Regions from separate parts of the Streptomyces sp. NBC_01077 genome, predicted to be linked through region 2. Evidence: predicted binding sites of a transcription regulator. Region 2 holds the regulator's gene; the other holds the start of a gene.
What was found. The regulator HspR, encoded in region 2, represses chaperone genes until heat shock. The targets are predictions, from matches to a motif close to TTGAGNNNNNNNNNCTCAA.
Positions count from the first base shown of each region.

Region 1: the regulator HspR is predicted to act here: its motif matches at 5,230-5,248, upstream of lon (endopeptidase La).

Region 1 covers NZ_CP108669.1:6,409,581-6,415,927, forward strand. The annotation lists gene OG462_RS29230 (hypothetical protein) at 1-1,186, opposite strand, end outside; gene OG462_RS29235 (ABC transporter ATP-binding protein) at 1,183-1,980, opposite strand; gene OG462_RS29240 (zf-HC2 domain-containing protein) at 1,977-2,945, opposite strand; gene OG462_RS29245 (RNA polymerase sigma factor) at 2,942-3,577, opposite strand; gene OG462_RS29250 (hypothetical protein) at 3,631-4,245, opposite strand; gene OG462_RS29255 (DNA alkylation repair protein) at 4,445-5,089, opposite strand; gene lon (endopeptidase La) at 5,271-6,347, shown strand, end outside.
Region 2 covers NZ_CP108669.1:4,741,846-4,748,192, reverse strand. The annotation lists gene dnaJ (molecular chaperone DnaJ) at 1-811, shown strand, start outside; gene OG462_RS21225 (heat shock protein transcriptional repressor HspR) at 816-1,259, shown strand; gene OG462_RS21220 (hypothetical protein) at 1,382-1,855, opposite strand; gene OG462_RS21215 (helix-turn-helix transcriptional regulator) at 1,861-2,865, opposite strand; gene OG462_RS21210 (hypothetical protein) at 2,973-3,236, shown strand; gene OG462_RS21205 (hypothetical protein) at 3,233-3,553, shown strand; gene OG462_RS21200 (pyridoxamine 5'-phosphate oxidase family protein) at 3,690-4,094, opposite strand; gene clpB (ATP-dependent chaperone ClpB) at 4,218-6,347, shown strand, end outside.

The sequences.
Region 1 (6,347 bases), 1.7 Mb from region 2:
CGTAGTCCTCCGGGGTCGGGGCCAGCCACTCGATGACGGCGAGGTGGATGGTGCTCGCCCGCTCCGCGTTCGGCCCCGCGAAGTCGCCCGGCGTGCAGGTGGCCGAGAACAGCCAGGTCACGGCCGAGTTCACATACAGATCAGGGCGCAGAAGACGGCCGCGCACCGACTCCTGTCCGGCGTCGGGCAGTCCCACCTCGCCGGGGGCGGGTGCCTCCGGCCCGCCGATCCAGCGGACGGGGGCGCCGGGCAGCCCCTTGAGGCGCGCGTTCAGCGGGGCGAGCGCCGCCGACACCTCCGGCAGCAGCCCCTTGTCCACGGCCGTCAGACACACCTGCGGCGTGCCGTCGTCACAGACCTGCCGGGACAGGGCCGGGTCCGTGCGCCACGGCCCCTCGTCCGGCGGCAGCCGCAGGATCAGACCGGCGGCGGCCACGGCGAAGGCCAGCGGAACCAGGGCGAGCGGCCGCAGCCGGGCCGGGCGCAGTCCGTGCGCGAGGAGCGCGGTGAGCGCGAGCCCCGTCGTCCAGACCATCGACACGGGCCCGAACCACCACACCGGCCGGTCCCAGAGGAACTGGTGGTCGGCGGCGGGGCCCAGCCAGCGCGCGGCGCTCTGCGTATACGTGCCGACGGCGAGCCCGACGTACCCGACGATGCCCAGGAGAGGGGCGGTCAGCCGCCACCGGACCACCCGTCCGACGACATGGCCGAGCGCGCCGAGGGTGGCGACGGCGACGACGTCGGTGGCGAGGAGTTCGAGGTAGGGGCGGCCCGCGGAGGCGTACGGCCAGGTCGCGAGGAGGCAGACGGCGTCGGCGAGGAGGACCCCGGCGGCGGGCCAGAGCGCGGACGGGGCGACCGTGACGAACAGGCGGCGCAGCGGTGACCGGGGGACGGACTCCCAGAGGTCCGCCGTCCCGCGTCGCCGGTCCCGGCCGCCCTGCCAGCAGCCGGCCGCGAGCGCGAGCGGCCCGGCCAGCAGTCCGGCGGACACGTGCAGCAGGTTGGTGACGGCGGCCCAATGGCCCTGCCAGCCGGGCGCCTTGCCGTACATCGTCACGAGAACGGTGAGGAGAGCGGCGAGGCCGGTCCAGGGTCCGAGCCCACGACGCAGCTCGATCAGAAGAGGCTTCTGTGCGGGCGTGGCCCGTCCGGTACGGGGAGGGGTGAGGGTGGCGGTCACCGGAGCGCCCCCTTCGCGTGGTCCGCGGGGGCCCGGTGGGCGCGCAGGGCGGCCGTGTAGCCGCGTTCGACGGCGTGGGTCGTGGAGTCGTTCGCGTCGGTGGGCTCCCCGCCGAGCGCGGTGAGTTCGGCCGTCGTGCCCTGGAAGGCGAGGCGGCCCGCCTCGATGAGGGCGACCTCGGTACAGGCCGCGGCCACGTCCTCCACCAGGTGCGTGGAGACCAGCACCGTCGCCTCCCTGCCCAACTCCCGCAGCAGCGAACGGAAGTCGACCCGCTGCTCGGGGTCGAGGCCGGCGGTCGGCTCGTCGAGCAGCAGCAACTCCGGTTCGTTCACGATGGCCTGGGCGATTCCGGCGCGCCGGACCATGCCGCCCGACAGCGTCTTCATCTTCGCGTCGATCCGGTCGGCGAGTCCGACGCGTCGCACCGCGCGCTCCACCGCCGCAGGGACCCGGTCGGCCGGCACCTCCTTGAGCCAGGCGATGTACGCGACGAACTCCCGCACCGTGAAGGCCGGGTAGAAGCCGAAATCCTGCGGCAGATACCCGAGCCGGCGCCGTATGTCGGTGCGTTCGCGGTGGTTGGTGGCGTCCCCGCCGAGCAGCTCCACCCGGCCGGAGGAAGGCGCGGCGACGGTCGCGAGGACCCGGATGAGGGAGGTCTTCCCGGCCCCGTTCGGGCCGAGCAGGCCGTGGACGCCGGGCCCGAGGGACAGGTCGAGCCGGTCGAGGGCGACGGTACGGCGGTGGCGGACGGTCAGGCCGCTCACCGCGACGGCGGTCGAGGTGTTCACCGGGGCTCCAGGTGGTCGAAGGAACGGCGCCGCAGCGCGATGAGGGCCGCGCAGGCCAGCGCGGCGGCGGCCCACCCCCCTTGCGCGGCGGGGCCGGAGAAGTACGGGGCGAGCGAGGCGGCTCCCGAACCGGGCTCCGCGTCCGGCTGTCCGAGCAGGGGGCCCGTGACGGCGAGCAGCCACCCGCCGCCGAGCGTCGCGGCCGCTGCCCGGCAGCCGACGAACGAGCCGAGCGCGAGCGTGGCCAGGGTCAGCGCCAGGCCGGGAAGCAGCCAGGCGGCGGCCCCCGGGAACCCGGCCACCGGCGGGAGCAGCGCCCCGCCCGCGGTCAGCAGCGGTACGCACACGGCGAGGACGGCGGCGGTACGGGTGAGCAGCAGCCGCAGCCCGCCGGACGGGGTGGCGGCGGTGATCTCGTACAGGGGGTCGGCATGGCGTCCGTACGAGACGGCGACACCGGCGAGCGGAAGGACGGGCGCGAGGGCGAGCAGCAGACTCCGTGCGCCCTGGAACCCGGCCCCGTAGGCGAGCCCGAAGGCCCCACCGACGACGAGAACCACGGCCACCACCCAGGACCCGCGCAGCGCGGGCCCGACGGCCCATCCGACCCGCGCCCACCGCCCGAGGGGGCCGCCGGCGGGGGAGACGGGGGCGGCGGGTGCGGGCCGGTGACCGAGGGAGGTCAGGAGCTCGGCGCGGACGGCCGCCAGGGTCGGGCCCGCCGTGCCGGCCCGTACGGCGGCGGAGACGCGGCCCGCGCAGCCCGCGCAGGACTCGACGTGCTTCTCCAGCGACCAGGCGTCGGTCTCGGCGGCGGAGCCTTCGGCGTACCGGAGGGCGAGCGCGTCGGAGACGTGCCAGGGGGTCCCGGGGGACGCGGAGGACCCGGAGTGCCCGGAGGAACGGGAGTAGGACCCGGAGGACCCGGGGGTCCCGTGGTTCCCCAGGCGTCGGGGTGCCGTCATGCGGTGCCTCCCAAGGCGTGTGGGCCCCCGGGGTGTGCCGCCCCGAGTGCGGCGCGCAGTTCGCGGCGGGCGCGCAGGGCGCGGGTCTTGACGGTGCCCTCGGGTATGCCGAGGAGCCGGGCGGTCTCGCGGGTCGTCAGGCCGTCGACGACGGTCGCCCGCAGGACCTCGGCGAGTTCGGGCGAGATCCGGTCGAGGGCCGCGCCGACCTCCCCGTACTCAAGGCCGGCGAGCACCCGGTCCTCGGCGGAGCGCGCGGCGATCTGCGGCTCCGTGGGCGCGGCGGCGCGTTCGGCCGCCCGTTCCACGACCCGCTCCACGCGGGCCCGGGCCCGCTGGGCGTCCACCAGGCGCCGGGCGGCGATCACCCAGATCCAGCCACCGGCCTCACCCCGGCCCCGGTGGCCGCCGGCCGAGCGCCAGACCGTGACGAAGGTGTCCTGGAGGACCTCCCGTACGGTCTCCTCGTCCGGGCAGCGCCGGGCGAGGCGCGCGTGCAGCCAGCCGGCGTGCCGGTCGTACAGCACGGCGAGGGCCTCGGAGTCTCCCCGGGCGACCGCGCGCAGCAGCGCCGCGTCGTCGTCCTCGTCGCCCCCGGAGGGGCCTCCCCCACTGGGGCGCAACAGTCTCACGCCTTCTCTATCGCGCGCGTGCCCCGGTTCGGTTCTCCGTTCCGGTGCGCGGCTCAGGGGTTCGTGGGCGGGCCGCCCTCCGGGAGGGCGGCGAAGACCCGCTGGAGCGCGGGCGGGCGCTCGCCGTCTCCCGCGACGACCAGGTGATGACGGTACGTGACGAGGTACTGGAAGCCGTCGGCGATCGGGCTGCCGGTCGGGCGGGCCGGGACCCGGGCGTACGCGGGGTCCTCCAGGGCCGCGCGGAGTTCGGCGGCCTCGGCGGGGGTCTGCCGCCCGGTGCGGGGCGGCTTGGTGCCGGAGCGGCTGGTCCAGGTGCCGTCGTAGTGGACGACGAGCTGGTTGCGGACACCGGCGAAGCCGCCGCTGACGACCACCTCGACGAGGACCTCACCGGGCTGGGGGTCCGCCGACGGGGTTCCCGGGCTCGTGCCGGCGCTCGGTGTGGCGGTCCCGCTCGCCGCCGACGGGGGAGGGGTGCCCCGGACCGGCGTGGTCGCGGTCGACGTTGTCGTCGTTGTGGCACCCGGCACGGCCGGTCCGCTCACCCCCGAAGGCGGTCCGCCGGGCGCGGGCGGGCTCTCGGGCCCGCAGCCGCTCGTACCGCCGACCAGGACCCCGACCAGAAGCAGGGTCCCGCACCACGTTCCCCGTACGCCTCGCACCATGGACCGAGCATGCCGGGTGACGGGCACCACGCGCAGCCGGAAGGCCAGGTTTCGTTCACGCGTCCCGCCGACGGCGGACCGTTCGGCTTGGGGGTGTCCGGCGGATCAGGGCCGGAGACGGCCCCTAGGCGTCCTGCCGGCGGCGCATCGTCCGGACCTCCCTAGGCGTCCTGCCGGCGGCGCATCGTCCGGACCCTCCCTAGGCGTCTTGCCGGCGGCGCACCATTTCGGCGATCCAGGCGGGCGCGAACGGGGACGTGCAGTTCGGGGGAGTCGGGTAGTCCTTGAGTACTTCCAGGCGCTCGCCGATGTCGACGGCCCGGGCGCGGTGCTCGGGGTGCTCGATCCCGACCTGCGCCAGGCAGGTGTTCATCGCCCACTGCAGACGGTCCGGGGCGTCCTTCATCTCCGCCTCGACGACATCGAGCAGGCCCTCCAGGTCGATGCCCTCGGGCTTCTTCACCACCCGCTCGGCGGTCAGCGCCCAGCCCGCGCTCGCGACGACCGGATCCGGGTCCCCGGACCAGGCGAGGCGCAGTTCCTCCGCGTGCGGGCTCTTCTTCACCACGTAGTTCACGAGCCAGTCGTGCACCTTGGGGGCGCGCGCCTCGCGCAGCATGGTGTCCAGCTCGTCGCGCCCGAAGGCCTTCGGGCGGCAGATCAGGAGCGCCAGGAGCCTCGCCGCGGTGTCGTCCGTCGCCCACAGGTCGCGCGCGAGGTCCTGCTGCGTCTTGAGCCGCTTCGCGACCGCACGCAGCTTGCCGAGGTTCACCCCGTGGTCGTCACCGCGCTTCTCGTTCGCCGCGCGCGTCTTCGGGTCCTCCAGGCCGGCCAGCTCGGCCATGACCTCCGCCACCGTCGTTCCGGTCACCACAGCCTCCTGCCCGTCGCGAGCCTTTTGTCCGTCCGCACGGGCCCAGCCTACGGCGACGATGATCGCTCAGAGCGAACAGGCGTCCGGGAACATCCTCGGGCTCACATGCATTGAGTCGACATAGCTCAACTTGACTGCCGAAGGGGAGATCATGGCTTCTGACTCCAAGCCGTCCGTGCCGCTCACTCTGCCTGTGCTGCCGCTCGACGACGAGGTCGTGCTGCCCGGAATGGTGGTGCCGCTCGACCTGTCGGACAACGACGTACGTGCCGCCGTCGAGGCCGCCCAGGCCGCCGCGAGGCCCGGTGCGGGCAAGCCGCGGGTGCTGCTCGTGCCCCGCGTCGACGGGACCTACGCCGGGACCGGCGTCCTGGGCACCGTCGAGCAGGTCGGACGGCTGTCCGACGGCGACCCCGGCGCCCTGATCCGCGGCCTCGGCCGCGTGCGCATCGGCGCCGGTACGACCGGGCCCGGCGCGGCCCTGTGGGTCGAGGGCAGCACCGTCGAGGAGACCCTGCCCGAACCGCTGCCCGGTCAGGTCACCGACCTGATCAAGGAGTACAAGGCGCTGGCCACCAGCTGGCTCAAGAAGCGCGGTGCCTGGCAGGTCGTCGACCGCGTCCAGCAGATCGACGGCGTCGGCGCCCTCGCCGACAACTCCGGATACTCGCCCTTCCTCACCGTCGAGCAGAAGGTCGCGCTCCTGGAGACCGCCGACCCGGTCGCCCGCCTCAAGCTCGCCACCGTCCAGCTCCGCGAGCACCTCGCCGAGCAGGACGTCGCCGAGACCATCGCCAAGGACGTCCAGGAGGGCGTCGACAAGCAGCAGCGCGAATTCCTGCTCCGCCGCCAGCTCGAAGCCGTCCGCAAGGAGCTCCGTGACCTCAACGGCGAGGCCGAGGGCGACGAGTCCGACGACTACCGCGCCCGCGTGGAGGCCGCCGACCTGCCCGAGAAGGTCCGCGAGGCCGCCCTCAAGGAGGTCGAGAAGCTGGAGCGGTCCAGCGACCAGTCCCCCGAGGGTTCCTGGATCCGCACCTGGCTGGACACCGTCCTCGAACTCCCGTGGAACGAGCGGACGGAGGACCGGTACGACATCCGCGGCGCCCGCGCCGTCCTCGACGCCGAGCACGCGGGCCTGGGCGACGTGAAGGAACGGATCACCGAGTACCTGGCGGTGCGCAAGCGGCGCTCCGAGCGCGGCCTCGGCGTGGTCGGCGGCCGCCGC
Region 2 (6,347 bases):
CGGCGGCCTGTTCAACCGCGGCGCCGGTGCGGGCACCCGTACCCAGCCGCGGCGCGGTCAGGACATCGAGTCCGAGGTGACGCTCAGCTTCACCGAGGCCATCGAGGGCGCGACCGTACCGCTGCGGATGTCCAGCCAGCAGCCGTGCACGGCGTGTTCGGGCACCGGCGACAAGAACGGCACCCCCCGGGTGTGCCCGACCTGCGTCGGCACCGGGCAGGTCTCGCGCGGCAGCGGCGGCGGCTTCTCGCTCACCGACCCGTGCGTGGACTGCAAGGGCCGCGGCCTCATCGCCGAGAACCCCTGCGAGGTCTGCAAGGGCAGCGGCCGCGCCAAGTCCTCGCGCACCATGCAGGTCCGCATCCCGGCGGGTGTGAGCGACAACCAGAAGATCCGTCTTCGGGGCAAGGGAGCGCCGGGCGAGCGCGGCGGGCAGAACGGCGATCTGTACGTCGTGGTGCACGTCGACACCCACCCGGTCTTCGGCCGCAAGGACGACAACCTCACCGTCACCGTGCCGGTCTCCTTCACGGAGGCGGCGCTCGGCGGCGAGATCAAGGTGCCGACCCTCGGCGGCCCCGCGGTCACCCTCAAGCTGCCCGCGGGCACTCCGAACGGCCGGACCATGCGCGCCCGGGGCAAGGGCGCGGTCCGCAAGGACGGCACGCGCGGCGACCTGCTCGTGACGGTCGAGGTCGCGGTGCCGAAGGAGCTGGACGACAAGGCACGTGACGCCCTGGAGACCTACCGCGAGGCGACCGCCTCCGAGGACCCGCGGGCGGAGCTGTTCCAGGCCGCGAAGGGAGCGTGACCCGGTGGACGGGCGCCGACGCAATCCGTACGAACTGACCGACGAGTCGCCGGTGTACGTCATCTCGGTGGCGGCCCAGCTCTCGGGTCTGCACCCGCAGACCCTGCGGCAGTACGACCGTCTCGGTCTGGTCTCCCCGGACCGTACGGCCGGCCGCGGCCGGCGCTACTCGGCCCGCGACATCGAGCTGCTCCGTCAGGTGCAGCAGCTGTCGCAGGACGAGGGCATCAACCTGGCCGGGATCAAGCGGATCATCGAACTGGAGAACCAGGTCGCGGCGTTGCAGAGCCGGATCGCGGAGCTGTCGGCGGCCGTCGACGGCGCGGCGGCGGCGATGCGGCAGCGCGAGGCCCAGGTGCACGCCTCGTACCGGCGCGATCTGGTGCCGTACCAGGACGTGCAGCAGGCGAGCGCCCTGGTGGTCTGGCGTCCCAAGCGCGGCGAGTAGTCCCCGAACGCGCGGGGATCAGTCCCCGAACGCCGCGAGTGGTTCTCGAACGCGCGGCGAGCAGTACCTGAACGGACGTGGCCCCCTTCACCCCGTGTGGAGGGGGCTTCGCCGTACCCGGGTCACGGGATGAGTTCGGCCACGATGTCGCCGAGGGTCTCCCACCACGGCGCGGCGCCCGTGCCGAACGCGGCGGCGAGCGCGGTGCCGACGGCCTGGTCGAGCGGGGTGGGGGCGGCGGCCGGGTCCCAGTCGGCGTCGACCCTGCCGTCCCCCGAGGACTCCAGGGTGCCGAGCCGCCGCCCGTCGCGGGTGAGCCGGCTGTCCGCGTGCGAGGAGGGGACGAGGCGGTAGCGGATGCCGTCCACGCGGACGTCCACCCGGTAGGAGCGGCGCAGGAGGCGCGCGCGGGCCGGCGTGACGGCGGCGGGTTCTCCGTCGACCGTCAGCGCGAGCAGCGCGGGCTTGCGGGTCCCTATCGGGGTGTGGGCGTCGGGGCGGGTCCCGGGGGCCCGTACGAGCTCCACGGTGGGCAGCTCGTGCCCGGAGACCCGGAGGGTCCCGGCGGGCCCGTCGAGGTCGATCTGGACGTACACGGTGGTCAGTTGTCTCCCTCGAGGATGCCCGACTGGGCGATCAGGTAGCCGAGTTGGGCCCGGCTGCCGCTGCCGAGGGCGGCGGCGAGTTTGGCGATGTGGGCGCGGCAGGTGCGCACGTTCATGCCGAGACGGCGGGCGATGGCCTCGTCGACATGGCCCTCGACGAGGAGTTTGGCGATGGAACGCTGGACGCCGCCTATGCCGTCCACGGAGGGGCTGTAGGGGATCTCGTCCTCCCACGGCACGCCGTGCAGCCAGAACTGGTCGAAGACGCCGACGAGATACTGGACGAGTCCCTCGTGGCGGAGTTCGAGGGCGACCTGGCGGTCGCTGCGCGCGGGCACGAAGGCGACCTTGCGGTCGACGATGATCAGCCGGTCGACGATCTCTTCGAGGGTGCGCAGTTCCAGCCCGTAGGGTGCGACCCGTTCGACGTAGGCGAGGGTGGCGGGATGGTGCCGTGCCGTGTGCTGGTAGAGCGTCCGCATCCGGACACCGCGGTCGAGCAGCGGCTCCATGCGGCGCAGGGCGGCTTCGAGGGTCTCGGGGCGGCGGCCGCTGCCGGGCTGGATGGTGAGGAGTTCCTCGGTGCACTCGTTGATGGCGCGGTCCAGGGCGGCGTTGATGACGCTGAGGCCTTCGAGGACCGTGATCGCCTGGGCGCCGGAAGGATCCTGCGTGTGGATCGCCATGAACGGCTCGAAAGCGTCCGCGAGGGCCAACGCGTGCTGCCGGCGAACCTGTATCTCCTGCTCGATGGGGTGCACGAGCTGGTTGAGGGCGATCGAGGGCGGCACGGGACGCAGGCACTGGCTGTCGTCCGGGTCCGGGTGCAGGAGGGAGAGTTCCCTCAGGCAGGGGGCCGCTTCGGCGTCGGCGCGGGCTATGCGGCCGGTGCGGAGCGCACTCGCATAGAGCTCCTTGCCCACGTCGCATAGTTCACCGTGACTGTGCTTATGACCGGACTCGTCGCATTCTCGCCTCATTTGCACCCCCCTCAGGGTCATGAATTACAGGAACATGATGCCCGGCTTGGCTGGTGGAAAGGGTCGGGAGTGAGCCATCGTCTTACTCGCGGGGGGGAGGTAGTGATCAAAAGAGGTGGAGATCGGCCATGACCAGGATGGTTCGTGCACTTAGCGCCATAGCCGTTGCGGCGGCTGCTCTCGGCGCACTCGCCGTCGGCGAGCCCTCGTGGGAGAGCACCCCGGCGCATTCCGTGGCGGGGCCGGACGAGCCCTCGTGGGAGAGCACACCGGCGCACGACGTGGTGGCGGCACCCGACGAACCCTCGTGGGAGAGCTCGCCGAGGGACATCGCGCTCCCGGCTTCCGGCGAGCCCTCGTGGGAGTTCGCCACCAAGGGCGCGGGCGCGTGACCGTGCCGCCGGACGACCCCAGGTTCCGCCGGGAGATGGCTTCGGCCTACCGGTCCGGATGGCACTTCGTCGACCTCGCCACGGCAATCCCCCACCGTGGCGACGCGTTGAAGATCACCCTCTTCGGAGAGCCGATCGTCGTGGCACGGGAGCAGGACGAGGATGTCCGCGCCTACCGCTGCCTCCGCCGTCCCCGCGGCGCCCCACAGCCGATCCGCTGTGCCATCCGGTACGGCATGATCTTCGTCAATCTCGACCAGCGGGACCACCAGCTGATCGAGCCCGAGACCATCACCGCCACCCCCCGCAGTGCCTGAGCGATTCCCCCGTCGTTGTAGATCGCTCCGGCACTTCCCCCACACAGCGGCGCCATCGCGGACCTGAAACGCGATGGCGCCGTTGTGCTGCCCGGATTTTCCCGTACGGGGATCATCCGGGCTTTCGCGTACGGGATCAGGCGCGTCCCATCGCCCGGGTGAGGGCGATCTCGATGACGACCCGGTCGGGGTTCTCCGCCGGCGTGCGCCCGTAGCGGTCCGCGTAGCGCGCGACCGCGTCCGCGACGACCTCCGCCTCCGTGCGGATGCGCGCGACGCCCTCCAGGGTGGCCCAGCGCCCCTTGTCGACCTGGCAGACCGCGACCCGCGCGCCGTCCGCGCCCGCCGCCAGGACGTTGGCCACCTTCCGACTGTGCTTGTTGGTGATGACCCGCGCGTACCCGCTCTCGGGGTCGTACGTGACGCCCACCGCGACGACGTGCGGGGTGCCGTCGGGGCGCGGGGTGGTCAGGGTGCTCATGTGGTACTCGCGCCAGAAGCTGAGGTACGAGTCGGAGGGGTTCCTCGGGTCGGTCGCCATGCACGGAAACTACCCGGCGCAGGAGTCCCGGCGGTACCTTGAGCGCACTGGACTCAACTTTGTGTACTCTGGAGGGGTCATAAAGGGAGAGGACCCACTGAAACCCCAGGAGGAGCACCGCACGTGGACGCCGAACTGACCAACCGGAGCCGGGACGCGATCAACGCGGCCAGCAGCAGCGCCGTGTCCGAAGGGCACGCCGACCTGACCCCCGCCCACCTTCTGCTCGCGCTGCTGACCGGTCAGGACAACGAGAACATCACCGACCTGCTCGCCGCCGTCGAGGCCGACCAGGCGGTCGTGCGCGCCGGCGCGGAGCGGCTGCTCGCCGCCCTGCCGAGCGTCACCGGGTCCACGGTCGCGCCCCCGCAGCCCAGCCGGGACTTCCTCGCGGTCATCGCCGACGCCGACCGGCGGGCGAAGGAGCTCGGCGACGACTTCCTCTCCACCGAGCACCTCCTCATCGGGATCGCGGCCAAGGGCGGCCAGGCCGGTGAGATCCTCGACGCGCAGGGCGCGAGCGCATCGAAGCTGCTCGACGCCTTCGAGAAGAGCAGGGGAGGACGCCGGGTGACCACACCCGACCCGGAGGGGCAGTACAAGGCGCTGGAGAAGTTCGGTACGGACTTCACCGCCGCCGCGCGCGAGGGCAAGCTGGACCCGGTCATCGGCCGCGACCACGAGATCCGCCGCGTCGTGCAGGTGCTGTCCCGCCGCACCAAGAACAACCCGGTCCTCATCGGTGAGCCCGGCGTCGGCAAGACCGCCGTCGTCGAGGGCCTCGCCCAGCGGATCGTGAAGGGCGACGTACCCGAGTCGCTGAGGAACAAGCGACTGGTCTCGCTCGACCTCGGCGCGATGGTCGCCGGAGCCAAGTACCGCGGCGAGTTCGAGGAACGCCTCAAGACCGTCCTCTCCGAGATCAAGGCGAGCGACGGCCAGATCATCACCTTCATCGACGAGCTGCACACGGTCGTCGGCGCGGGCGCCGGCGGCGACTCCGCCATGGACGCGGGCAACATGCTCAAGCCCATGCTGGCCCGCGGTGAGCTGCGCATGGTCGGCGCGACCACCCTCGACGAGTACCGCGAGCGGATCGAGAAGGACCCCGCCCTGGAGCGCCGTTTCCAGCAGGTCCTGGTCGCCGAGCCGAGCGTCGAGGACACCATCGCGATCCTCCGCGGCCTCAAGGGCCGGTACGAGGCCCACCACAAGGTGCAGATCAACGACTCCGCCCTGGTGGCCGCCGCGACCCTCTCCGACCGGTACATCACCTCCCGCTTCCTCCCCGACAAGGCCATCGACCTCGTCGACGAGGCCGCCTCCCGGCTCCGCATGGAGATCGACTCCTCGCCCGTCGAGATCGACGAGCTCCAGCGCTCCGTGGACCGGCTCCGCATGGAGGAGCTGGCCCTCAAGAACGAGACGGACGCGGCGAGCAAGCAGCGCCTGGAGAAGCTGCGGCGCGACCTCGCCGACCGCGAGGAGGAGCTGCGCGGCCTGACCGCCCGCTGGGAGAAGGAGAAGCAGTCCCTCAACCGGGTCGGCGAGCTGAAGGAGCGTCTCGACGAGGCCCGCGGCCGCGCCGAGCGGGCGCAGCGCGACGGCGACTTCGACACCGCCTCCAAGCTGCTCTACGGGGAGATCCCGGCCCTGGAGCGGGAGCTGGAGGAGGCGAGCGAGGCCGAGGCCCAGCAGGAGTCCAGCAAGGACACCATGGTCAAGGAGGAGGTCGGCCCGGACGACATCGCGGACGTGGTCGGCGCCTGGACCGGTATCCCCGCCGGGCGCCTCCTGGAGGGCGAGACGCAGAAGCTGCTGCGCATGGAGGACGAGCTCGGCCGGCGGCTGATCGGCCAGTCCGAGGCCGTCCAGGCCGTCTCCGACGCCGTGCGCCGCACCCGCGCGGGCATCGCCGACCCCGACCGCCCCACCGGCTCCTTCCTCTTCCTCGGCCCCACGGGTGTCGGCAAGACGGAGCTGGCGAAGGCGCTCGCGGACTTCCTCTTCGACGACGAGCGGGCCATGATCCGCATCGACATGTCGGAGTACGGCGAGAAGCACAGCGTCGCCCGGCTGGTAGGCGCGCCTCCCGGCTACGTCGGGTACGAGGAGGGCGGCCAGCTCACGGAGGCGGTCCGCCGCCGCCCGTACAGCGTGGTCCTGCTCGACGAGGTGGAGAAGGCGCACCCGGAGGTCTTCGACGTCCTGCTCCAGGTCCTGGACGACGGACGTCTGACCGACGGGCAGGGG